DNA from 4 places in the Planococcus sp. APC 3900 genome. Region 1 is predicted to be linked to each of the others. Evidence: riboswitches for the same ligand, from Rfam matches in the RefSeq annotation. Region 1 holds a riboswitch; each other region holds the start of a gene.
The links. Region 1 has a riboswitch for S-adenosylmethionine ahead of QMA04_RS02540 (methionine ABC transporter ATP-binding protein). Riboswitches for the same ligand answer to the same signal wherever they lie in the genome.
Positions count from the first base shown of each region.

Region 2: it holds a riboswitch for S-adenosylmethionine, as region 1 does, so the genes downstream of both, QMA04_RS09250 (phosphoadenylyl-sulfate reductase) here and QMA04_RS02540 (methionine ABC transporter ATP-binding protein) in region 1, are expected to answer to the same signal.
Region 3: it holds a riboswitch for S-adenosylmethionine, as region 1 does, so the genes downstream of both, QMA04_RS02025 (sulfite oxidase-like oxidoreductase) here and QMA04_RS02540 (methionine ABC transporter ATP-binding protein) in region 1, are expected to answer to the same signal.
Region 4: it holds a riboswitch for S-adenosylmethionine, as region 1 does, so the genes downstream of both, QMA04_RS04985 (methionine biosynthesis PLP-dependent protein) here and QMA04_RS02540 (methionine ABC transporter ATP-binding protein) in region 1, are expected to answer to the same signal.

Region 1 covers NZ_JASDCT010000001.1:511,031-516,781, reverse strand. The annotation lists gene QMA04_RS02550 (MetQ/NlpA family ABC transporter substrate-binding protein) at 1-679, opposite strand, end outside; gene QMA04_RS02545 (methionine ABC transporter permease) at 692-1,363, opposite strand; gene QMA04_RS02540 (methionine ABC transporter ATP-binding protein) at 1,353-2,366, opposite strand; SAM riboswitch class I at 2,435-2,536, opposite strand; gene QMA04_RS02535 (carbon-nitrogen family hydrolase) at 2,588-3,376, opposite strand; gene QMA04_RS02530 (pyridoxal phosphate-dependent aminotransferase) at 3,463-4,626, shown strand; gene lepB (signal peptidase I) at 4,700-5,233, opposite strand; gene QMA04_RS02520 (SEC-C domain-containing protein) at 5,499-5,751, shown strand, end outside.
Region 2 covers NZ_JASDCT010000004.1:25,479-31,229, forward strand. The annotation lists gene sat (sulfate adenylyltransferase) at 1-281, shown strand, start outside; gene QMA04_RS09235 (SLC13 family permease) at 300-2,078, shown strand; gene cysC (adenylyl-sulfate kinase) at 2,090-2,692, shown strand; gene cysQ (3'(2'),5'-bisphosphate nucleotidase CysQ) at 2,692-3,498, shown strand; SAM riboswitch class I at 3,645-3,762, shown strand; gene QMA04_RS09250 (phosphoadenylyl-sulfate reductase) at 3,920-4,633, shown strand; gene cobA (uroporphyrinogen-III C-methyltransferase) at 4,718-5,494, shown strand; gene QMA04_RS09260 (sirohydrochlorin chelatase) at 5,507-5,751, shown strand, end outside.
Region 3 covers NZ_JASDCT010000001.1:405,694-411,444, reverse strand. The annotation lists gene QMA04_RS02050 (MogA/MoaB family molybdenum cofactor biosynthesis protein) at 76-591, opposite strand; gene QMA04_RS02045 (ThiF family adenylyltransferase) at 609-1,628, opposite strand; gene QMA04_RS02040 (ATP-binding cassette domain-containing protein) at 1,720-2,358, opposite strand; gene modB (molybdate ABC transporter permease subunit) at 2,363-3,046, opposite strand; gene modA (molybdate ABC transporter substrate-binding protein) at 3,043-3,816, opposite strand; SAM riboswitch class I at 3,985-4,095, shown strand; gene QMA04_RS02025 (sulfite oxidase-like oxidoreductase) at 4,176-4,838, shown strand; gene QMA04_RS02020 (hypothetical protein) at 5,207-5,751, shown strand, end outside.
Region 4 covers NZ_JASDCT010000002.1:200,425-206,175, reverse strand. The annotation lists gene QMA04_RS05005 (STAS domain-containing protein) at 1-578, opposite strand, end outside; gene QMA04_RS05000 (cobalamin B12-binding domain-containing protein) at 553-1,212, opposite strand; gene QMA04_RS04995 (hypothetical protein) at 1,229-1,582, opposite strand; gene QMA04_RS04990 (antibiotic biosynthesis monooxygenase family protein) at 1,579-1,884, opposite strand; SAM riboswitch class I at 2,179-2,282, shown strand; gene QMA04_RS04985 (methionine biosynthesis PLP-dependent protein) at 2,359-3,483, shown strand; gene metC (cystathionine beta-lyase) at 3,476-4,648, shown strand; gene QMA04_RS04975 (5-methyltetrahydropteroyltriglutamate--homocysteine S-methyltransferase) at 4,682-5,751, shown strand, end outside.

The DNA.
Region 1 (5,751 bases):
CCGGCATGTTTTCAAGTGCCAATGCATCCAATAGATCCATTTCAGCAGCTATTGCAAAGTTTCCGGGTACAGCCGCCAAGTCAGAACCATCAACTGCCCGCGGCAATTGGCCTGCTTCGATCGGCTGAAATTCCAAGTTTTTCTCATTTGTAATAACATCTCTTTCGGACGCCTGCAGCACTTCAGCTTCCGGATCCAACTCGACTAAGCCTTCATCCTGCAGCATCAGCAAAGCACGTGCACCGTTGACCGGATCGTTCGGAATCGCAATGGTTGCTCCATCCTCAATTGCTTCCAAAGAATCGTATTGGTTCGAGTAGAGGCCCATAGGCGCTGTTGGCACCGTAATCAGTGCGGATAGGTCCATGCCATTCTCTTTTTCGAAGTTTTCCAGGTAAATCGTGTGCTGGAACAGGTTGGCATCAATATCGCCACCATCGAGTGCTACGTTCGGCTGAATGTAATCGCTGAACTCCACCAATTCCACTGTGTAACCCTTTTCTTCAAGTCCAGGCACAATCGCCTTGCTCAGCATGTCGCTGTATGGACCTGCAGTAGCCCCTAGTTTAATGTCCTTCGAAGCTTCTCCTCCAGTTCCTTCAGAGCCGCTTTCTTCTCCACTGCCGCATGCTGCCAAAGCCAATGCGCTTGCTGCTAAAATAAATCCTAATTTTTTCATGTCATTCTCCCCTTATCGTTTATCGATGGCTTTCGCCGTATAGTCGCCAGCTTGTTGAATCAATTGGACCAACACAATCAAAATGACAACAGTAACAATCATGATCGTATTATCGTAGCGGTAATAGCCGAAGCGGATGGCCAAATCTCCAATGCCTCCGCCGCCTACTACGCCTGCCATCGCAGAATAGGCGACCAGGCTGATGATGGTCAATGTCACCCCCTGGATAATGCTTGCTTTCGCTTCCGGCAGCAGAACGTCTTTGATGATCATCCATGGTGTCGCACCCACGGCAATCGCTGCCTCAATGACGCCTTTATCGATTTCACGCAGTGAGTTTTCCACAATACGTGCGAAAAACGGAATCGCCGCAACCGATAGGGACACACTCGCCGCAATCGGGCCAATGGTTGTTCCTGTAATAAGTTTCGTCAGTGGAATAAGTGCCACCAACAAAATGATAAACGGAATAGAGCGTACAATATTGACGATAAAACCAATCACAGCATTGACCGGCCGGTTTTCAAGAAATAAGCCGCGGTCTGTAATGAACAGCAAGATTCCCAAAGGCAGGCCGACAATCAAAGCCACTGCCAAGGAAATCCCGATCATTGTCAGTGTCTGAAAAAAAGCAGTCTGTATTTCGGGCCATAATTCAATAATTCGTCCCCATTCAACGCCCATTCGGAATCACCTCCACAATTGCCGATCTGCTTTCCATATACTTCAATGCATCCATGACGTCAGAAGAAGTCCCTTTCAACTCCATGATAAAAACGCCAAGCGGCCTTTCCTGAATGTACTCAATTGCTCCATGCAAAAAGTTTCCTTTGACCGGATAATTCTGCAGCATATCGGAAATTACGCCTTCTCCGGCCACTCCCCCTTTGAACAACACTTTCACTACTGTACCCGTAAATTCGCTCAACAGATGTTCCGGAACATTGAAAGAGACGACGCTGGAGATGAATTCCTTAGTCAATTCCTTTTGAGGATCTGCAAAAATGTCGTAGACCTGACCTTCTTCAATGACACGGCCACCTTGCATGACGGCCATGCGGTCACAGATTTCCTTGACGACATTCATTTCATGCGTAATCAGTACAATTGTGATGTTCAATTTAAGATTGATGTCTTTCAATAAACGCAAAATGGACAATGTGGTATTCGGATCCAGTGCCGATGTTGCTTCATCACATAACAAAACGGCCGGATTGTTGGCTAATGCCCGTGCGATGCCGACACGCTGTTTCTGTCCACCGCTCAATTGAGCTGGATAAACATCGCGTTTATCTGATAAACCGACCATTTCCAACAATTCCTCCACGCGGCCTTTCAGATTTTTAGATGGAGTGCCTGCAGCCCGAAGCGCAAAAGCGATATTTTCGTACACCGTCTTTTGGCTGATCAGGTAGAAATGCTGAAAAATCATGCCGATTTTCAAACGGGCTTTTCTCAATTTTTCACTGTGTAGTTTGGTCAAATCATTGCCATCTACTGTGACGCTGCCGGAAGTCGGCCGTTCAAGCAAGTTGATGCAACGGATCAGCGAACTTTTGCCGGCACCTGAATAGCCGACGATGCCGAAAATTTCACCTTTTCCGATTTCCAATGAAACATTATCCACTCCAGTGACGGTGCCATGCTTAGTTGTGTAAGTTTTCGTCAATTTCTCAATCTGTATCATAGCTTCCTCCCGCCAATAAAAAGATGCCTCTTTCATCAAGAAAGAAGCATCGAAAAATTTAGTTTCTCGACTTATCTTTCGGAACATTGGGTTCCGTTGGATTTGGCACCTTCCCAATCGGGGGTTGCCGGACGTCACAGGGCCTGTCCCTCAGTCTCTCTTGATAAGTTTAAGTTATTTAATTGAATTTTATGTTACAGGCATCCCCAGCGAGTGTCAATCTACTTTTTGAATTTTTCGTACAATTGCTCACGGCGATCGGCGAATACCGGAATGCGCTTCCGGACTTCCTCTACTTCATCCAAATCGATTTCTGCATAACCAATGCCTTCCTCTTTCTTCATATCCAAACGAACTTCTCCCCAGGGAGCGATCACCATCGTGCTGCCGCCGAATTCATTGTTTGGATCACTGCCGATACGGTTCGAGGCGACAATAAAAATTTGGTTTTCGATGGCGCGTGCCTGCAACAAGATGCGCCAATGATCAATCCGCGCTTCGGGCCATTCCGCTGATACAAATACAAGTTTTGCACCGTTCAGCGCCTGGGCACGGATCCATTCAGGAAAACGGATATCGTAACAAATGACGCCTCCGTATGTCTGATTATCCAATTCGAATGTGCCAAGTGTATCGCCTTCTTCAAGATGGATATGTTCATCCATTAAACAAAAACGGTGAGCTTTATCGTATTCCGAAACCAGCCCGCCGTCTTTGTCGACAACGTACATCGTATTATAGAATCCTCCGTTTTTTTCAGTCGAAACAGAGCCACCCACAATATTGACTTTATGCTCTTTCGCAAAACTTTTGAGCAATTCCACTGTCCGGTTTGTGCTGTCTGCCAATGTATCCAGTTCGGTCAATGCATATCCTGTATTCCACATTTCAGGCAAGACGATCGTCTCCGCTCCATTGCTTGCCGCTTCCGTTAAATAATCCAGGACCTTCCGATAATTCAATTCCGGCTGACCAAAAGCGATATCCATTTGAACGCATGCAATTTTCATTCGTTTCTCCTCCACTAGACAAGTTACCTTCAACTCTATAAGATTTGAAGTAGAAGTGCAATTATTTCGAAAATAAGGAGAATCACATGGACTTTTCAAAACGGCTCCAAAACTTGCCCACGCAGTTTTTCGCTTCACTGGTGGCCAAAACAAGCAAAGCAATCGCTGAAGGACGCGATGTCATCAATCTTGGCCAAGGCAATCCCGACCAGCCGACGCCCGATCATATTATCAAAGCCCTGCAAACCGCTGCAGCCGATCCAAAAACGCATAAATATTCACCTTTTCGCGGCATAGCGGAACTGCGTCAAGCCGCTGTGAATTTTTACAAACGCGAGTATGGTGTGGATATCGATCCTGACCTCGAAGTTGCAATCTTGGCAGGAACGAAAATCGGACTTGTTGAGCTGCCCTTGGCTCTGTTGGATCCGGATGATCTATTACTTCTGCCGAATCCCGGTTATCCGGATTACCTGTCGGGAGCCCCGCTTGCAGATATCGGGTATGAGCTGATGAGGCTGAATCCGGAAAATGGCTATTTGCCGGATTATGCCGAGTTGACTGGAAGCATCCGCTCACGCGCCAAACTGATGTATTTGAACTACCCGAACAATCCGACCGGTGCAGTAGCGACTAAAGAATTCTTTGATGAGACAGTCAAATTCGCCAAGGACAACAGCATTGCGGTTGTCCATGATTTCGCTTATGGAGCTGTCGGGTTTGACGGAAAAAAACCGGTCAGTTTCCTTCAATCTGAAGGGGCTAAAGAAGTTGGCATCGAAATGTACACTTTATCGAAGACTTACAACATGGCAGGTTGGCGCATCGGATTTGCTGTCGGCAATTCCAAAATGATTGAAGCCTTGAACTTGATCCAGGACCATTTTTTCGCCGGTTTGTTCCCTGCCGTCCAATTGGCTGCGGCAGAGGCGTTGAATGCCGACCAGCAATGCGTAGATGAATTGGTCGGCCTTTATGAAAAACGCCGCAACGTCCTGGTGGCTGAATGCGCGCGGATCGGTTGGAACATCAAAGCACCACAAGGCTCTTTCTTTGCCTGGCTGCCGGTTCCAGAAGGTTTCACCAGCGTGGAATTTGCCGACTTCCTTCTTGAGAAAGCAGATATTTCAGTTGCGGCAGGCAGTGGTTTCGGCGATGTTGGAGAAGGTTTTGTCCGTGTCGGATTACTGGTTGATGAAACCCGCATCATTGAAGCGGTCAATCGCATCGAAGCTTTGAAATTATTTTAGAGTGCATAAAGGACAGCGTCCCAATACGGGGCTGCTGTCCTTTTAAAAATTGAGAAGATTGTCCACATCTGATTCATTTCACAAAACCGATATGCTCGAAAGGCGACAACCTGATTTTCACTTCACCAAGGACTGAGTCTTTAGAAACAAAACCCAAAACCCTGGAATCCATGCTATTTAAGCGGTTATCCCCTAATACATAATAAGATTCGGCAGGTACGACAAATTCCTGGAAATCTTCAGTCAGCTGCATCAATCCTTCTTGCTCCGCCGCTTTCCGGTTCTTATCCAAATAAGGTTCCGCTTGGGGAGTGCCGTTCACATACAGCTGATCGTCTTTCATTGAAATGCGGTCTCCTGGAACACCGATTACCCGTTTGATGAAATTGACGCCATTGGGTGCTTTGAAGACGATCATGTCAAAATTTTCTATCGTATGAATCTTAAAAAGCATGACTTTGTCATTTTCTTCGAACGTGGGCATCATGGATTCTCCATGGACAGCTACCGGTTCAAACAGAAAATACCGTGATCCCAAGACGATAAGCACAGTCAAAAAGATGACCCGCATCCAGGAAATAAACTCTTTTACCGGATCTTCAAACACATCGTCCCCTCCTGCTCCTGCTTATTCTTTCTTAATTATAATACGCATGCCAATTTGTGCATACTTTCGATTCTCTAATACCTAATGAATCCCAAAAGTGTTTAAGATTTTTCCAGTCCGAATTGTCTGTTGCCCAACTCCTTATTCGGTACAGCATCAGCAGCCTTACACCCTTTTTCATACGGCCGATTCCCGTCTGAATCGTCAGACTTTTGAGCGTATCGCAATTTTATGTTACACTCAATAAAAAATGTAGGTGATTAGAATGGTAGGAAGAAATGATCCATGCCCATGTGGCAGCGGCAAAAAATACAAAAAATGTCACGGAAAACAGCAAACTGTATCCATCAATGATTTGGTGAATGATGAACTGTTCAAAGTACGCCAACAGTTCTTCTCGGAAAATCCAAACCAGGAACAACTTGCAGAATTCCGTGAACTTCAGCAAGAATGGCAGCCACGCTTGATGCAATCAATGGCTGAAAACGATGCACAGGCTTTCGTAATCGAAAACTTCC
Region 2 (5,751 bases), on a different contig from region 1:
ACTATTACGGCACATACGAAGCACAGGAGTTCATCAGCCAGTTTGAAGAAGAACTGGGCATCCAAATCTTTAAATTTGAGCATTCGTTCTACTGCAATGCATGTGAGAACATGGCAACAGCCAAAACGTGCCCGCACACTGCAGAAAACCACGTCCATTTAAGCGGCACGAAAGTGCGCGAATTGCTTCGCAACGGAGAAAAACCGCCAAAACAGTTTTCCCGTCCGGAAGTAGCCGATGTACTTATTAAAGGATTGCGGGAGACCGTAACAAGTAACTAAATTGAAGGATGGTTGCCCATGTCAGTCTCAATGGTTTTTGTGCTAATTGTCATCGTCGCTATGGTCAGTGCGCTCCTGTTTGAAATTGCCCGCCCAGATATGATTGTGTTTTCGGCATTGGTGGTTTTGCTGCTGTCTGGAATTTTAACGACAGAAGAAGCGTTGCGCGGCTTTTCCAATCCGGGAATGCTGACCATCGCCTTATTGTTCATCGTAGTCGGGACTGTACAAAAGCATGGCCTAATCGACCAGATGATGATTGGCTGGCTGAACAAGGGCAAAAGCCTGAAAGGTTCACTGTTCCGTATTTTTCTGCCGCTTCCGTTAATCTCTGCTTTTTTGAATAACACGCCGATTGTCGTGACACTGACCCCATTATTGAAGAAATGGTGTGAAGAAAGGAACATTGCACCATCAAAGGTTTTAATTCCTTTGTCGTATGTAACGATTTTAGGAGGGACCATCACGCTGATGGGAACTTCAACGAATCTGGTAGTCCACGGCATGCTGATCGATTATGGGCTTCCTGGATTTTCACTGTTCCAATTGGCGATTGTCGGCATCCCCATCACTATTGTCGGCTTGATCTATCTATTCACCATCGGCAATATGCTTTTGCCCGAGAATAAAGGATTCAGCCAACAGGTGGCTGAAGATTCCCGGAAATACATTGCTGAAATGGTGGTGGAAGAAACCTTTCCACATATCAACCAAACAGTGGAAGAAGCTAAATTACGTGATTTAAAGGGATTGTACTTGATAGAAATCATCCGGAATCAGACACGGATTTCGTCGGTCAGCTCCAAAACGGTCATCCAGTCTGGAGACCGCTTAATCTTTACCGGGCTCATTGCCACCATCGCAGATCTCCAAAAAAGAAAAGGTCTGACCTTGAAGACGGGTACCAACCTCCAATTGGATGACTTGAAAAACGGCAATACGCAGCTTGCAGAAGCTGTCGTTTCCCATGAATCGTCGCTATTGTCAAAAACCATCAAGCAATCCCAATTCCGCTCACGTTTTGATGCAGGTGTAATGGCCGTTCACCGCAATAACGAACGCATCAAAAGCAAAGTCGGCGATATCATTCTGCGGCCGGGTGACACCTTGCTATTGCTCGCCGGCAATGGGTTTGTGGAAAAGTACCAGCAATCCAACGACTTTTATGTAGTGTCTTCTATGAAAATGCCTAAGGCACTTGAGGAAAGCCGCTTGGTGGGCTGGTTTTCATTACTGGTACTTTTGGGGGCAATCGCCTGTGTCATTGTCGGTTGGTTGAGCATGTTCAAAGCCATGGCATTGGCTGTGCTGATTTTGCTGGTGACCAAGTCGGTTTCAATGGACGATGCAAAAAACGACGTGCAGTTCAATGTGCTGCTGCTGATCGCCAGTGCATTCGGGGTAGGGGCGGCCATGACCAAAACTGGTCTGGCGCAATGGGCGGCGGATGGCTTGTTGGCAATCGGACAGCCGTTCGGCCTGCTAGCTATTCTGATTTTAATTTACCTGCTGACCAGCATCTTCACAGAACTGATCACCAATAGCGCTGCGGCTGTCCTGATGATTCCAATCGGCATTGAAATGGCCAGCAACCTGCAGCTTGATCCCATGGGCTTCGCAGTGATCATCACGATTGCTGCCTCTGCAAGCTTTATTACCCCAATCGGTTATCAGACCAACTTGATCGTCTATGGGCCAGGCGGCTACAAATTCATGGATTATGTCAAAGTGGGCACGCCGCTCAGCATTCTGGTTATGTCGGTGACCATCGGAATCGTTTACTATTACTGGTTTTAGGAGGAGAAAAGATGACCAAATCAACGAATATTGTATGGCATGAATCAAGTGTCACAAAAGAGGACAGACAAAAATTGAATAACCACAAAAGCGGGGTGCTGTGGTTCACCGGGTTATCGGGATCAGGAAAATCGACGGTATCTGTTGCCTTGGAAAAAGAGATCCACGCACTTGGAATCCGTACCTATCTATTGGATGGGGATAATGTTCGCCACGGATTGAATAAAAATTTGGGATTCAGCCCGGAAGACCGGACAGAAAACATTCGCCGCATCGGTGAAGTTGGAAAACTGATGAGTGATGCAGGGGTATTGACGCTATCGGCATTTATTTCGCCGTATCAGGAAAATCGCGACCAGGTGCGTGCCTTGCTTGAAGAAGATGAGTTCATTGAAATATACGTCAAATGCAGTGTGGACACTTGCGAAGACCGCGACCCGAAAGGCCTCTATAAAAAAGCAAGAGCCGGCGAAATCAAAGGATTCACAGGCATCGATGCGCCATATGAAGAACCGGTAAATCCTGAAATCGTCATTGAAACCGACAAGCAGACTTTGGAAGAGTCGGTTCAGGCAATTACAGATTATTTGAAGAAAGCGGGTTACCTGGGCTGATGGCTGGTGGTATTGATCCGGTCAAACTGCTGGAAATCAGTCTTGCAGCTGGCAAAGAAATCATGGCGGTTTACGGACAGGAACTGATCGTTGAAGCGAAAGCGGACGATTCACCACTGACCATTGCCGATCAGCGGTCACATCAGACCATTGAAAGAGGACTGCAGATTGCCTACCCAGACATACCGGTTCTCAGCGAAGAGGGCAGTAAAATCCCTTATGAAGAGCGGAAAAACTGGCAGCGTTTTTGGCTGGTGGATCCACTCGACGGCACGAAGGAATTCATCAAACGCAATGGTGAGTTCACCGTCAACATCGCTTTAATAGAAGAGAACTATCCGGTTTTGGGTGTGATTTACGTGCCGGCCATGGATGTTTTCTACTACGGTGAAGAAAACAGCGGCGCATTTAAATTGGAAGCTGCTTCAGCTGGAAAGTTTGAAAAAGCCGATGAATTATTCGAGGGAAGCATTCTGTTGACTGCAAAAAAAGCTTTAGACCGGACTCGAATCGTAACAAGCCGTTCGCATATGTCCGCTGAAACACAGGAATTCATCGATCGGATAAACGACGATAGCCAACCAATCGAACAGATATCGGCAGGCAGTTCACTGAAGTTTTGTCTGGTAGCAGAAGGGGGAGCGGATTATTACCCCCGCTTTGCGCCGACTATGGAATGGGATACGGCAGCCGGCCAGGCGATTGTCGAAGCAGCTGGCGGAGTTGTGCAGAGCGTTAAAGACCAAACCCGCTTTTCCTACAACAAAGAAAGCCTGAAGAATGGCTGGTTTTTGGCAAGAATCTAAAAAGCTTAAGGCTAGTGAATGAAGAAAATGGAAACTCTTTATTGCAGAAAGTAAATAAATGATATTTTCAGAGTTTTATTGACAGTTATCTTTTATTGCTATAGTATTTAGAGAAATTATTAAAACCAAGTAATCTTATAAGGTATTTCTTATCGTGAGAGGTGGAGGGACTGGCCCTTTGAAGCCTCGGCAACAAGTTCTGGTTTTTGACCGGATACACTGTGCCAATTCCAGCAGGTTCCATTGGGATCTGGAAGATAAGAAGACAGGCCCCGCAAACTGCGAATTGGTACCCTCTCTTCTTGTTCCATTGGAAGAGGGGGGTTTTTTATTTTAGTGGTACGGAGGAATATCCAACCAACGGGACTGCTTACTGAAAATCTTTAATTCAATATATAGAAGTTTAAAGGAGGAAGTTAGGATGAGCCACGCTGTTTCGTACGAGCAATTTACTGGAGATCCATTTAAAGATTTGGCACCGACCGATCTCTTGAAAGGGGCTGCTGATATTCTGCAATGGGCCTATGAATCCTATGGAGAGAATATTGTCTATGCTTGCAGCTTTGGGGCAGAAGGCATGGTGCTGATTGATTTGATCTCCAAGGTGAAAAGCGATGCCGAAGTGGTGTTTCTCGATACCGACGTCCACTTCAACCAAACTTATGAACTGATTGAACGCGTTAAGAAGCGCTACCCGAAATTGAATATCCGGATGAAAAAGCCGGAATTGACGTTAGAAGAGCAAGCCAGCCAGTTCGGTGATGAACTATGGAACAGCCAGCCGGATAAATGCTGTGATATCCGCAAGGTCAAGCCGTTGGAACAAACACTTTCGGGTGCACAGGCTTGGATTTCAGGCCTTAGAAGAGAGCAGTCAGCCAGCCGCAGCAAGACGGATTTCATCAACAAGGACAACCGGTTCAAGTCGGTTAAAGTTTGTCCGCTGATTCATTGGACATGGGACGATGTTTGGCAGTATATCCAATTGAATGGCCTGGAATACAACATTCTGCATGACGAAGGTTATCCGAGCATCGGCTGCAAGCATTGCTCTTTTGCAGTGACGACTGATGGAGACAGCCGCGACGGCAGATGGAAAGGCTTTGCGAAAACTGAATGTGGCCTGCATACATAATTAGGCCGGCAATAGAGTAAATTACCGATCAGAAAATGGCATAATCATCGTTTCTCTGGTTGAAAAAAGGAGTCTAGGAAGCTTATGAAAAAAGTCTATTTAGTGGGTGCAGGTCCAGGCGACCTTGATTTGATTACAGTGAAAGGGTTGAAAGCCATTCAGAAGGCTGATGTCATCCTTTATGATCGCTTAATAAACCAGGAATTGCTGGACGAAGCGAAAGAACATGCCCAATTGATTTATTGCGGCAAAAAACCCGATAACCATTCCTTGAAGCAAGAAGAAATCAACGAGCTGCTTTGCCGGTTCGCATTGCAGGGGAAAATCGTGACACGTTTAAAAGGAGGCGATCCTTTCGTCTTCGGCAGAGGCGGAGAAGAAGCAGAGGCATTGGTGGACCACAATATCCCGTTTGAAATTGTTCCAGGTATCACAGCGGGCATTGCAGCGCCGGCTTACGCCGGAATTCCGGTCACTCACCGTGATTACAGTTCTTCCGTAGCCTTTATTTCAGGAGTCAGCAAAGTGGGCGTCGACCAGGATGAATACTGGGAACATGTCGTCAAAAGCATGGATACGTTGTGCATCTACATGGGTGTCAGCAAGCTTCCTGAAATCTGTGGCCGCTTAATGCGCCACGGATTAAAACCGACGACACCGATCGCCTTGATTGAATGGGGGACGACAGAACGCCAACGGACGGTTACGGGAACACTCGAAGACATTATCCGAAACGCCAAGGATTTCGAGAATCCATCGATGATTGTGGTGGGAGAAGTGGTTCGATTGAGAGACAAATTGCAATGGTATGAGCAGCTGCAGGACGAACAGCAATTCCAGCTTGCCGCCCATGTTGGATAAGGAGATGGTGACATGCAGGCTGTACTTTACGTAAGCCATGGAAGCCGTGTAAAAGAAACACGCGATGAAGCGATGGCGTTTATGGAGCAGGTTCATCAAAAGGTAGATGTAACTCTTCACGAAACCTGCTTTTTGGAGCTGGCCAGTCCGGATATTGGGGAAGGAATTGACAGCCTTGTCAAACAAGGCGCGACAGCAATTGCAGTCGTTCCAGTTCTGTTGCTGAGCGCCGGACATTATTACGAAGACATTCCAGA
Region 3 (5,751 bases), 110 kb from region 1:
CCGGACTTGTCATACACTGACAAATCCGGGGGCTTTACATTTTACAGATTGATGATTTTAGCACTCGTCAACCACTTAACGATCCAATTGCTGATGCTTGGTCAATTCGGAGCGGATATGCTGGATTTCCGGCAAGATCAATCGTTCCATCGCCAGTTTTACAGCTCCACGGGAACCTGGCAGGACAAAGATGGCTTTGTCGTTGGCAATACCCGCTGCAGCACGGCTTAACAGCGCTTTTGTGCCGATATCCTCTAAAAAACTGACGTAACGGAAGAGCTCGCCGAAGCCGTCAATTTCCTTTTCGAAAAACGGTTTGACCGCCTCGAGCGTGACATCGCGTTTGGCGATTCCTGTCCCTCCCGTTGTAATAATTACATCCACTTCCTCATTCTCCAACCATTCCGACAGGATGACGCGAATAGACGCGATGTCATCTTCCACGACATCGTACTCCACAAGTTCCAGCCCTTCATTTCGGGCAAGCCGCTGCACGAACTGGCCTCCCGTATCCGTTTCTTTTGTCCGTGTATCACTGATCGTCAGTACCGCGACACGAACCTGTTGATCCCCTTTGAATGATTCTGACATTTAACTTCCCCCTTTGATTAACCGAATACTTGATGATATAATTTCCGGCCGGCTGCCACATTTTGGACTCCGTGTATCAGCAACCGGCCATTTCCGAACAGCACCATGCGGTGATTGAAGACCTTCAGTTCGACGAAATAAGGCGTCCGTTTTACTCCAGCTTCCAAACGGGCTCCGACTTTTTCAGCATCGTCCAGTGTGATGGGACGGTTCGGATCGGGCAGAATCTGCACCGCGTCCCTACCGCATAGAACGGCATAGGAACTCGCACCCGTTTCATTGAGTGACGGGAACACGGCAGCCGGTCCGCAGGTTTTGCAGGAAGGATCTTTGATGCGCGACACGCCGATATCCAACTGGCTGTTGTCCCAAAGATTGAAATGATGGATCTTTTTCCGTATTGCCTCGCGGTTGCCGCTCAGCCATTTCAAGGCTTCCGTACATTGAAGTGCCGCCGTCACTTGGACAGCCGGCGAGATGATGCCGACCGTATCACAGGTTTCATTGATTGCGGGAAGCACCGGCAGCAGGCAGCGGAAACATGAACTTTCTCCCGGAATGAATGGAAAAACCACTCCTGAACTGCCGACACAGGCGCCGTAGATCCACGGCACACCAAATTTCACAGAAGCGTCGTTGATCAACAAGCGCGTTTCAAAATTATCCGTGGCATCCAGGATCAAATCGCTGACAGCCGCCAGTTTCTCCATCCCTGCCGCATCCAAATGCTCCAAATACGTGAACAACTGAAGATCGCTGCGGATCGCTTTCAGCCTTTGCTCGGCAGCCGCGACTTTCGGCAGCATCTGCTGGGCATCTGTTTCGGTGAAAAGCTGTTGGCGTTGCAAATTCGACAGCTCAACATAATCCCGGTCGACCAAGTGGATGGTCCCGATGCCCGCGCGTGTCAGTGTTTCAGCAATGGCGGAACCTAAAGCGCCACAGCCGACGATCGTGACGGTCGATGACTCCAGCTTGTGCTGGCCGGTTTGGCCGAGCGGTTTGAATAAGACCTGTCTTGAATAGCGTTCATCCACATTGGTTCCCCCTTTTCCCTCCGCTTGGCGACCCAAACGGTTTACTCGTTACTATCACTGTACCACGGCTTTTCTCAAACTGCAGCAGACATCAAACCACAGCTTCTTCAGCCATTTGCCCTTTCTCGACCCGAATAATGCGGTCTGCCAATTTTTCAGCATCCGCAATCCGATGTGTCACAAAAATGATGGGGATTTGCCATTGTTCATGAATCCGCAGTAACTCCTCTTGGCAACGGTCTCGATTGGCATCATCCAAAGCCGAAAACGGCTCGTCCAGCAACAGGATATCCGGCTGTGCAGCCAATGCCCGCGTCAACGCAACACGCTGTTTTTCGCCTCCTGAAATCTGATGCGGATATTTTCCAAGAAGCCCAGTAATGCCAAGAATTTTGGTCAGTTCGGTGATATGCGATACACCCGTTCTTCCGGGCTGTGCATAGAGAATATTTTCTTCGGCAGTGAGATGCGGAAACAGTGCATAATCCTGAAATAAATAACCGACTTTCCTCTTTTGAATTTTCAGCGGCTTTTGTCCTTCCTTATAAAAATGTCGGCCGTTTAACAGAATCGTTCCTGCATCTGGATGGACAATGCCTGCTAGGCAGTTCAATAAAGTTGTTTTGCCCGAACCGGAAGAGCCGACCAATGCCAGAATTTCTTTATCCAATTCGAATTGCATCTCCAAATTGAAATGATCCAATTGTTTTTGAAAATCCACTTTCAGCATGGACTCACTCCCTTCCGATGCGTACAGCATTCTTTTTTCGCCAATAATTGACCCATGTGATGGCAGCTACTCCAAGCGACGAAATGATCAGCACCCAAAACAGGGCTTTTTCCATATCCCCTGCTTCATAAGCGAAGTAAATCGCTAGCGGCACGGTCTCTGTAACGCCTGGAATGTAACCTGCAATCATCAATGTGGCTCCGAATTCACCGATGCCACGGGCAAATGCCAAAATCAAACCTGCCAGAATACCTGACCAGGCAAGCGGGAAGGTGATGGTCCGGAAAATCCGCCATTCGGATACGCCCATCGTCCGCGCCACATTCTCCCAGCGCGGATCCACTTTATCAAAAGCGGCCATAACGCTTTGATACATCAGCGGCAGTGACACGACGAAGGAAGCGATCGCTGCCCCGATCCAGGTAAAGACCACGCGAAATTCAAACCATTGTTCAAGCAGAATCCCAAGCGGTCCATTGGCGCCAAACAAGACGATCAAGCCGAAGCCGATGACAGTCGGCGGCAAGACCAATGGCAGCAAAATCAACGCTTCCACCAGGCTTTTGCCGAAAAATTCACGTCTGCTCATCAACCGTGCAAGCGCTAAGCTAGCCAAAAACACAAATAGAGTGGAAATAACCGCAACTCTCAGCGATAACCAAAGCGGCGACAAATCATACGGCATCATGGCGTTGCCTCATTTGCCGGCAAGAATCCATATTGTTCGAAGATAGCCTGTCCTTTGGGACCCGTTATAAAATCCAGAAAAGCTACAGCCGCCTGCTGTTTTTCTGAATCCGCTACGACCGCTCCCGGATAGACGACAGGATTTTCTTGCCCCGGCACTTCGAGCGCCCCTTTTATTTCCTGGGAAATAACCGCATCCGAGGAATAGACGATGCCAAGTCCGGCATTTCCGCTTTCGATATACGTCACCACTTGCCGTGCATCTTTTGCGTAGATAAGGCGCCCTTCAAGCGGCTGCCATAACCCTTGGCTGTCCAGCGCCTGCTTTGTGAAATTTCCAACCGGTACGCTGTCCGGCTCTCCGACCGCAATGGTTTCTTCTGCATTCATCACTATTTCTGTAAAATCTGCAGTTTCCGGAAATTCCTCCAATGAAGCAAGCACAAGACGATTTTCAGCAAAAGGCACCACAGTTTCGGCTTTCACCAGTTGCTCGGATTCCAGCTGTTCCATATCCTTTTCACTGGCCGATAAAAATAAATCTGCCGGTGCGCCTTGTTCAATTTGGCTTCGCAGCTTGCTCGATGATCCATAATTGAATGACAGCTCGATATCCGGCTCCAATTGATGAAATTCCTCTTCCATTTTTTTCATCACTTCTGTCAGGCTTGAAGCTGTTGAAACAAGCAGCTCATCGCCGTTTTCTGCTGTTGTGTTGGTGCAGCCGCTCAACAGTACGGCCATTCCTATAATGCCGATCATTTTTTTCATTTTGCAGGACTCCTTATAAACAAAAAGTGACGCTTGCTATGCACGTGATTCTCCACGTACTATCAGTATAACGCCAGCCGGAGAGAAGCTGAATTATTTTCCGAATAATCTTGCAAGAAATAAGCGGTTTCGGTAAAATAAGTCATACCAAAAATTAAATACGCTTTATCCTTATCAAGAGAGGCAGAGGGAATGGCCCGATGACGCCCGGCAACCGCCAGTTCACAAACTGGAATGGTGCCAAATCCAACAGAACCACGATGTTCTGAAAGATGAGGAAGAGAATTTCACCAGCAGACCCAACTCTTCCCTTTTTCAGTGGAAGAGTTTTATTTATTTTAAGGAGTGATCACATGAAGCTGAGCAAAGCCGAACGAATCAAACGTACGCGGGTCCCTGTAGTGGATCCTTCTCTGGTTGAACGCCTCCCGCCTGGACAGGTGTTGACCGAGCGCTTTCCTGTCCTGCACGAAGGCGAGGTGCCGGTTTACGATATGGCCACTTGGACATTGAAAATCTTCGGCCAGGTTGATAAGGAAATCACGCTGCATTATGAAGATCTGCTGAAATTGCCGCAAACGACAATAACACGCGACATCCATTGTGTGACACGCTGGTCCCGCTTCGACAATACCTTTACCGGCGTCCGTTTTATTGACCTGATAAAAGAATTGGGCGTAACGCCGAAAAGCGGCTATGTGATGCTTCACGGTGACTACGATTACACCACCAATGTCGCATTATCCGATTTGGACCGGGAAGACGTGCTGCTTGCCCATTCACTTGACGGCGAACCGTTGACCGCCAAGCATGGTTACCCGCTGCGTTTTATCGTACCCCATCTGTATTTTTGGAAAAGTGTCAAATGGGTCCGAGGCATCGAATTCATCGATGAAAACCAGCCGGGCTTTTGGGAGCAGAACGGTTTCCACATGAACGGCGACCCGTTTCAGGAAGAGCGCTTTTCCGGCGAAGACTTGGAAATCCCTGAAGACGAATGGGAGAAAAAAGATTTTGACTGACTCTGGCCAGTCTTATGATTCCAGGATAATTGAACTGTCACTTTAAGAGATAACTTGCATCAATTTAGAACTTTATATTTCGTATTATTTCAAAGAACCCATCAATCTAATCCTTCATGTGAAGGTTGATGGGTTCTTTAAATCATATATAGAATGAATGGCAGCTTCCGATAAACCTCTCATGTGTAAACATAAATTTTTTAGCTGCTTTCTCCAAAAAAGTTAGCCCATCAGAACTGGCTTTTTTATATAGAATTTTAATTGTTCGCAAAATACCTATTTAACGAACAAATAGAGTAGGCTTATGGTAAAATGAGAATATTAGACTTACTTAAAGTTAAAATGGGTTGAAGCAAGGGTGTGATTGTATGTTTCAAAGTAGGTTTCCATACGCTTTAAAAGATGAAGTGACTAAAGTGGTTGGATTGATGGCTGATAAAACATACAATAATGTCACCATTGATGTCTCCGAGGACATTATTCAGTATCATCAAGACCATGAAGTCATCATGTTTCCGTACCGCATCTACTATATGGATAACTCAAATGATTTTACAAAAGGTTTAAGTGAACAACAAAAAATGATTTTACATTGTATCTATTCACGAAGTTGTGAAGGATTTGTTCGCCAAAAGCATATGCACTTGTTGCTTCAGATGGATTATGGAGATTGGACTATTCCTTATATCGTGAAAATTTGCGATGAATATGTCGTGGAAATCGTAGAAATGACTTATAACATTTTAAAAGACCAAGATACGGAGCGGATTAAGAACTTTTGTAGTGAAAATAGAGAGTCCTTTTGCAAAAGCTATAACCGAATGATTAGCTATTGGAACGAGTATTACAGACATGAATACACTAATTTTCACCACTATGTCGGCAGGAAGTTATTTAGAGAGTGTTTTGGTTA
Region 4 (5,751 bases), on a different contig from region 1:
TTCTCCATAGCAGTCAAATCCATGATGACGGTTTCGGCGCCATTTTCATAAACTTGATTCAGGATATGAAAACGGATCACTTCAATCTTGTGGGGGTCCAAATCGCCGAATAGCGGAATCAGCACGTGCTTTTTGCCGAGGTCGATACAAGGGGCAGACAACTCCCGAACCTGTTGAAGCAGCTCCTCCGTCCGTTCCTTTTCAAGAAGCAGGTCATAGTCGGTTTCCTGCAGGCGCCGGCGAAGGCTCAACAACTGGTTGGTGATCTCCATGAGCCGGTTATCTTTCGGCACAAGGACGATGTTCAAACTAAAATCACTGATCCATTTGCTGTAGACATCTCCAAGGAACAGTTCGCCGGTTTTTGAAATGAAATTCAACTCAAGTGGTCTCGCCGATTCACTACTCAGCAAAAAACTTAATGCTTTTTGCCGGCTTCCTTCATCGACAAAATCTAGAAAATCGGAACAGCTGCCGACTAATTTCTCTGCCTCTTCAGATGACTCCACGATTGCCAGTTTATTATTCAATTTAAAAGCAGGCAGCGGCCATTCATCCAAATGAGATATCGAATTCATTGTCAGGTTCCTTTCCGGTTTGGATCCAATTTTTCAGCTGATCCAACTCTTTTACAATCAAGACGCCTTCAGATTCTGAAGCTGGCCAATTCGCCATGGCCACCGCCCGTCCTCCAAGGATGACTGATGGTTTGAAATCAAGCGCTCTGAAAGCTTCTGTGTATTTCTTCAATACAGGCAGACGGTATACCAAAGCCGCTGACAATGCGATGGCATCCGGTTTCCAGCGGTTAGCTGTTTCAATGGCGGCACCGAGCGGCAAATTCGGTCCGAGGTATCGAACTTCCCAACCGTTTTCTTTGAATAACGAAGCCACCATTTTCAAGCCGATATAATGGTCTTCCCCTTCAGGTCCGAGGACCATCACTTTCTTTTGCTCAGGAGTTTGTTCCCCTTTACGCATTTCTGTCACTGACACCACATAATCGCAAATGGCCGTTGCTAAATGCTCATCAGCCACTGTAATGATATTCTTTTCCCATAATTCCCCTATCCAATACATGGCAGGCGTCAATATATGCTGGTAAAGCTCATTTTTTGTATGGTTTTGCAAATAGGCTTGAACTGTATGCAAAGCCTGCTTTTCATTGCCGGCCAAAAATAACTCGGCCAACTCTTTAGATTGATTATTCATGTCAGCCTCCTTTACTCTATGAAGGTTTCAACACCGCAATGGCACTTTGCAAACAACCTGACATAAAGACTTCTTCCTCTTGTTCTGTATTCCCCGGAAGGATCTGCAGTAAGCGGTCAAAATTATCGATGATCAAGGCTCTTTCAACATTCCGGCTTGTCAAAACAGTTTCCAGCCAAATGGCGTAATCAATAAATACCTGTTCATCCTTGAGGGAAAACGCAGTCTCCAAATGATCCAGGTGGTGATGGTTATCTTTTTCTGTATGCTCAAAACCGCGCTCTCCAAAACGCTCCCAAAGTGTCGGGTATGCAGCATATATGCTTTTTGCCGTTTCAGAAGCAATTTTATTTTTTACGTCGTTCTTCATTCTGCCACCACTTCGTACTGCCGAACAACGGGGATAATTCCCGCTAATTCCTGGTCCGGGTAATTTTTCTCAAGATCATGGATCTCCTTGAATTCCTGGCTTCTCACCCACGCCATATAAGATGCTTTCGTATGCCATTCCATATGGACCGTCAATTCATTTTTCTTTTTGGTGTTTTGGATCAATCTAAATAAATGAAAGCCTTCCGCCCGATCGACGCGGCGTGAACGCTTTTGGTAAATCCCGATAACTTCCTCGGTTTTTTCAGGCGGAACAACTACCGTCGAAGTGACAATATACATTTGCTTTCTCCTTTATACACATAATTTCCTCCATAAATTATAACACTTCGATATACGAATTAAAAGAATACCGCGGTTCTGTAGTGATGAGCCCTAATTCTTTAACTGATAGCAAATTATTCTACTTACTGATGCGACATCCGATCTGACATGGATGTACAAGGCTCTATCTACAATTTCCGCTTACTGTTTTCTTTCTATTTTAACTATTTAAAATTCATCCTTGCTTTCCATGGCTAAATGATTTAAGATTAGAAACATCGTAATAGATACACCATAAACTTAATAAGATATTTCTTATCTAGAGAGACGGAGGGATTTGGCCCTGTGAAGTCTCAGCAACCAGTCTGACGAAGACACGGTGCTAATTCCAATAGGCTGCGCCTAAAAGATGAGAAGAATGCGTTTCTAGACAGGGGCTTTCTTCTTTCATTGAAGAAAAGCCCCTGTTTTATTGTTGGGAGGATGAGTGGAATGACAAAAAACAGCTTGGAAACTTTATTGGTTCAATTAGGCAATCGCAGCGATTCAACTACAGGAGCTGTGAATCCGCCCATATATTTATCGACGGCTTATGAACATGAAGGACTTGGCAAATCGACGGGCTATGATTACACACGAACCAAAAACCCGACACGCGCTGTCCTTGAAGAAGGCTTTGCGGAACTCGAAGGCGCCGATGCCGGATTTGCCTGCAGCTCGGGAATGGCGGCTATCCAATTGGTCTTGTCCCTCTTCCGTCCTGGCGACGAATTGTTGGTTCCGGAAGATATATATGGTGGAACATACCGCCTGCTTGACCACTTTGCTTCCGCCTATAACATTCATCCCACCTATGCCGAATTTAAGAACGTTGAAGATACAGAAGAAAAAATAACATCGAATACACGGGCATTGTTCATTGAAACGCCGACCAATCCACTCATGCAGGAAATTGATCTTGTTGCCTATGCAGCTTTAGCGAAAAAGCATGACCTGCTGCTGATTGTCGACAACACGTTCTTGACCCCCTATCTCCAGCAGCCGATTGCACTCGGAGCGGATATAGTCATCCACAGCGCCACAAAGTACATCGGCGGCCACAACGATGTACTCGCTGGTTTGGTTGTCGCAAAAGGCGAAAGCATTTGTGAAAGGCTTTCAACATTCCATAACTCGGTCGGCGCCGTACTGTCGCCTTTCGATTCCTGGTTGTTGATACGCGGATTGAAGACTTTGCCATTACGCATGCGCCAACATGAAGCCAATGCCAAAACCATTGCGGAATTCCTGTTGCAGCAATCAGTTGTTTCTGATGTGCTCTACCCGGGAAAAGGCGGCATGTTATCCTTCCGCCTGCAGGACGAAGAATGGGTTGGCCCTTTTCTTGAAAACATTAAACTCATTACATTTGCCGAGAGTTTAGGCGGCGTCGAAAGCTTCATCACTTATCCGGCTACCCAAACCCATGCAGATATTCCATTTGAAGAACGTACCCGGCGCGGCGTTTGCAACCGGCTATTGCGCTTCTCAGTTGGCGTCGAACTCGCTGAAGATTTAATTGCCGATTTGACACAGGCATTTTCGAAATTGAAGAAGGAGGTTGTTGAATATGACTGATCGCATCGAAACCAAGTTTATTCATTCTACCGGAGTTGACCCATTAACCGGAGCTGTCAACGTACCGATTTATTTATCTTCCACATTCCATCAGAAAAGCCTGGATTCATTTGGCCCATTTGATTACAGCCGTTCCGGGAATCCGACACGTCTGGCATTAGAGGAAACCATCGCAAAATTGGAAGGCGGCAAGCGCGGCTTTGCCTTTTCTTCCGGGATGGCTGCTATCTCTTCCGCATTTATGCTGTTGTCTTCTGGCGACCATGTCCTGGTATCAGAAGATGTCTACGGCGGAACTTACCGCTTCATCACAGAAGTGCTGGATAAATTCAATATCGAATACACATTCGTCAACATGACCGATTTGAATGAAATGGCTAATGCCATTCAGCCGAATACAAAAGTCGTCTACTTGGAAACACCATCCAATCCGACTATGAATATTACGGATATCGAAATCGCAGCAAAACTGGCGAAAGCCAATGGCTGTCTGACATTCGTCGACAATACCTTCATGACGCCGCTCTATCAAAATCCGTTGGAACTTGGCGCAGACATCGTTCTTCACAGCGCAACAAAATTCCTTTCCGGGCACAGCGATGTGGTTGCAGGCCTTGCGGTTACAAAAGATGAAGAACTCGGCAATCGCCTAGGTTTTATTCAAAATACCTTCGGTTCGGTCTTGGGGGCACAGGATTCTTACCTGTTGATCCAAGGAATCAAAACTTTAGGAGCACGCCTTGGCCAGTCATCGGAATCAGCACGGACAATTGCCGAATACCTGCACAACCATCCATTGATCGAAGAAGTATACTACCCAGGGTTTTCATTCCATCCGGGCAATCCGATTCACGAACGCCAGGCAAAAAGCGCGGGAGCTGTGCTCTCTTTCCGCCTAGCTGATAAAAAGTCAGCACGCGTCTTTGTGGAGCATCTGCGTATTCCAGTGTTTGCCGTCAGCCTTGGCGCTGTCGAGTCGATTTTATCGTACCCTGCAACGATGTCACACGGCTCTATGCCTGCAGAGGAACGTGAAAAACGCGGAATCACTGACGGCTTGCTGCGCTATTCCGTCGGCTTGGAACATCCGGATGATTTGGTACAGGATCTTAGCCAAGCATTGGCTCAAGTAGCACGCCGCAACGGGTTAAGCATTGCTAACTGAAAAAATACTATTAGAGAAAGAAGGAATACAGACATGACAACGACTCAAACGATTACTGCCCCATTCAAGGCCGATCACGTAGGAAGCCTGCTGCGTCCGGCTTCCTTACATAAAGCAAGAGAAGATTTCAAAGCCGGGACGATTTCAGCACAAGAGCTGCGGGAAATCGAAACGAAAGAAATCCAACATATTGTCGAGAAACAAATCGAGGTCGGATTAAAAGCCGTTACAGACGGCGAGTTTAGACGTACTTGGTGGCATCTGGATTTCATGGAACATATCAATGGCTTTGAAGGCTATGTGCCGGAATCAGGTTACCAGTTTGCCGGTGAAGAAACAGAGCGCTATGATGTCCGGAATATCGGGGAGATTTCATTTGATCCTGATCACCCGTTCATCCAGGATTTCCTTGAATTGAAAGACATTGCTGACGGCAGAGCTGTTCCAAAATTAACGATTCCGAGCCCCAACCAATTCTTTAATGCGGGAATTCGCAATGCTGCAATTTATCCGGACATTGAAGAATACGCACAAGCCATTATTCAAGTTTACCGCGATGCGTTTCAGGCCTTCTACAAAGCAGGTGTCCGTTACCTGCAAATTGACGACGTTTATATTGCCGGCCTTTCTTCACCGGAAATCCCTTTCAGTGAAGGTGACCACTCCCGCGATTACTTGATCGATCTGGCATTGCGCGTAACCAATGGAGCGTTGGAAGGAAAACCTGAAGATCTGACAGTGACGACTCATCTATGCCGCGGAAATTACAAATCGAAGTGGGCTTTTGAAGGCAGCTATGCTTTGATTGCTCCGACAATTTTCGCAAATGAAAATGTGGACGGATTCTTCCTCGAATACGACGATGACCGTTCCGGCTCCTTTAAGCCGCTTGAACACATTCCTGCCGGTGGCGCAAAAGTCGTTCTGGGCGTCTTTACCTCAAAAAACGGCGAACTGGAAGACAAAGAATCCATCAAAGCCCGCATTGCAGAGGCTGCCGAGTTTGTGCCGCTTGAGCAATTGTGCATCAGCCCGCAATGCGGTTTCGCTTCTACACACCACGGCAACGAATTGACAGAACAACAGCAATGGGACAAATTGAA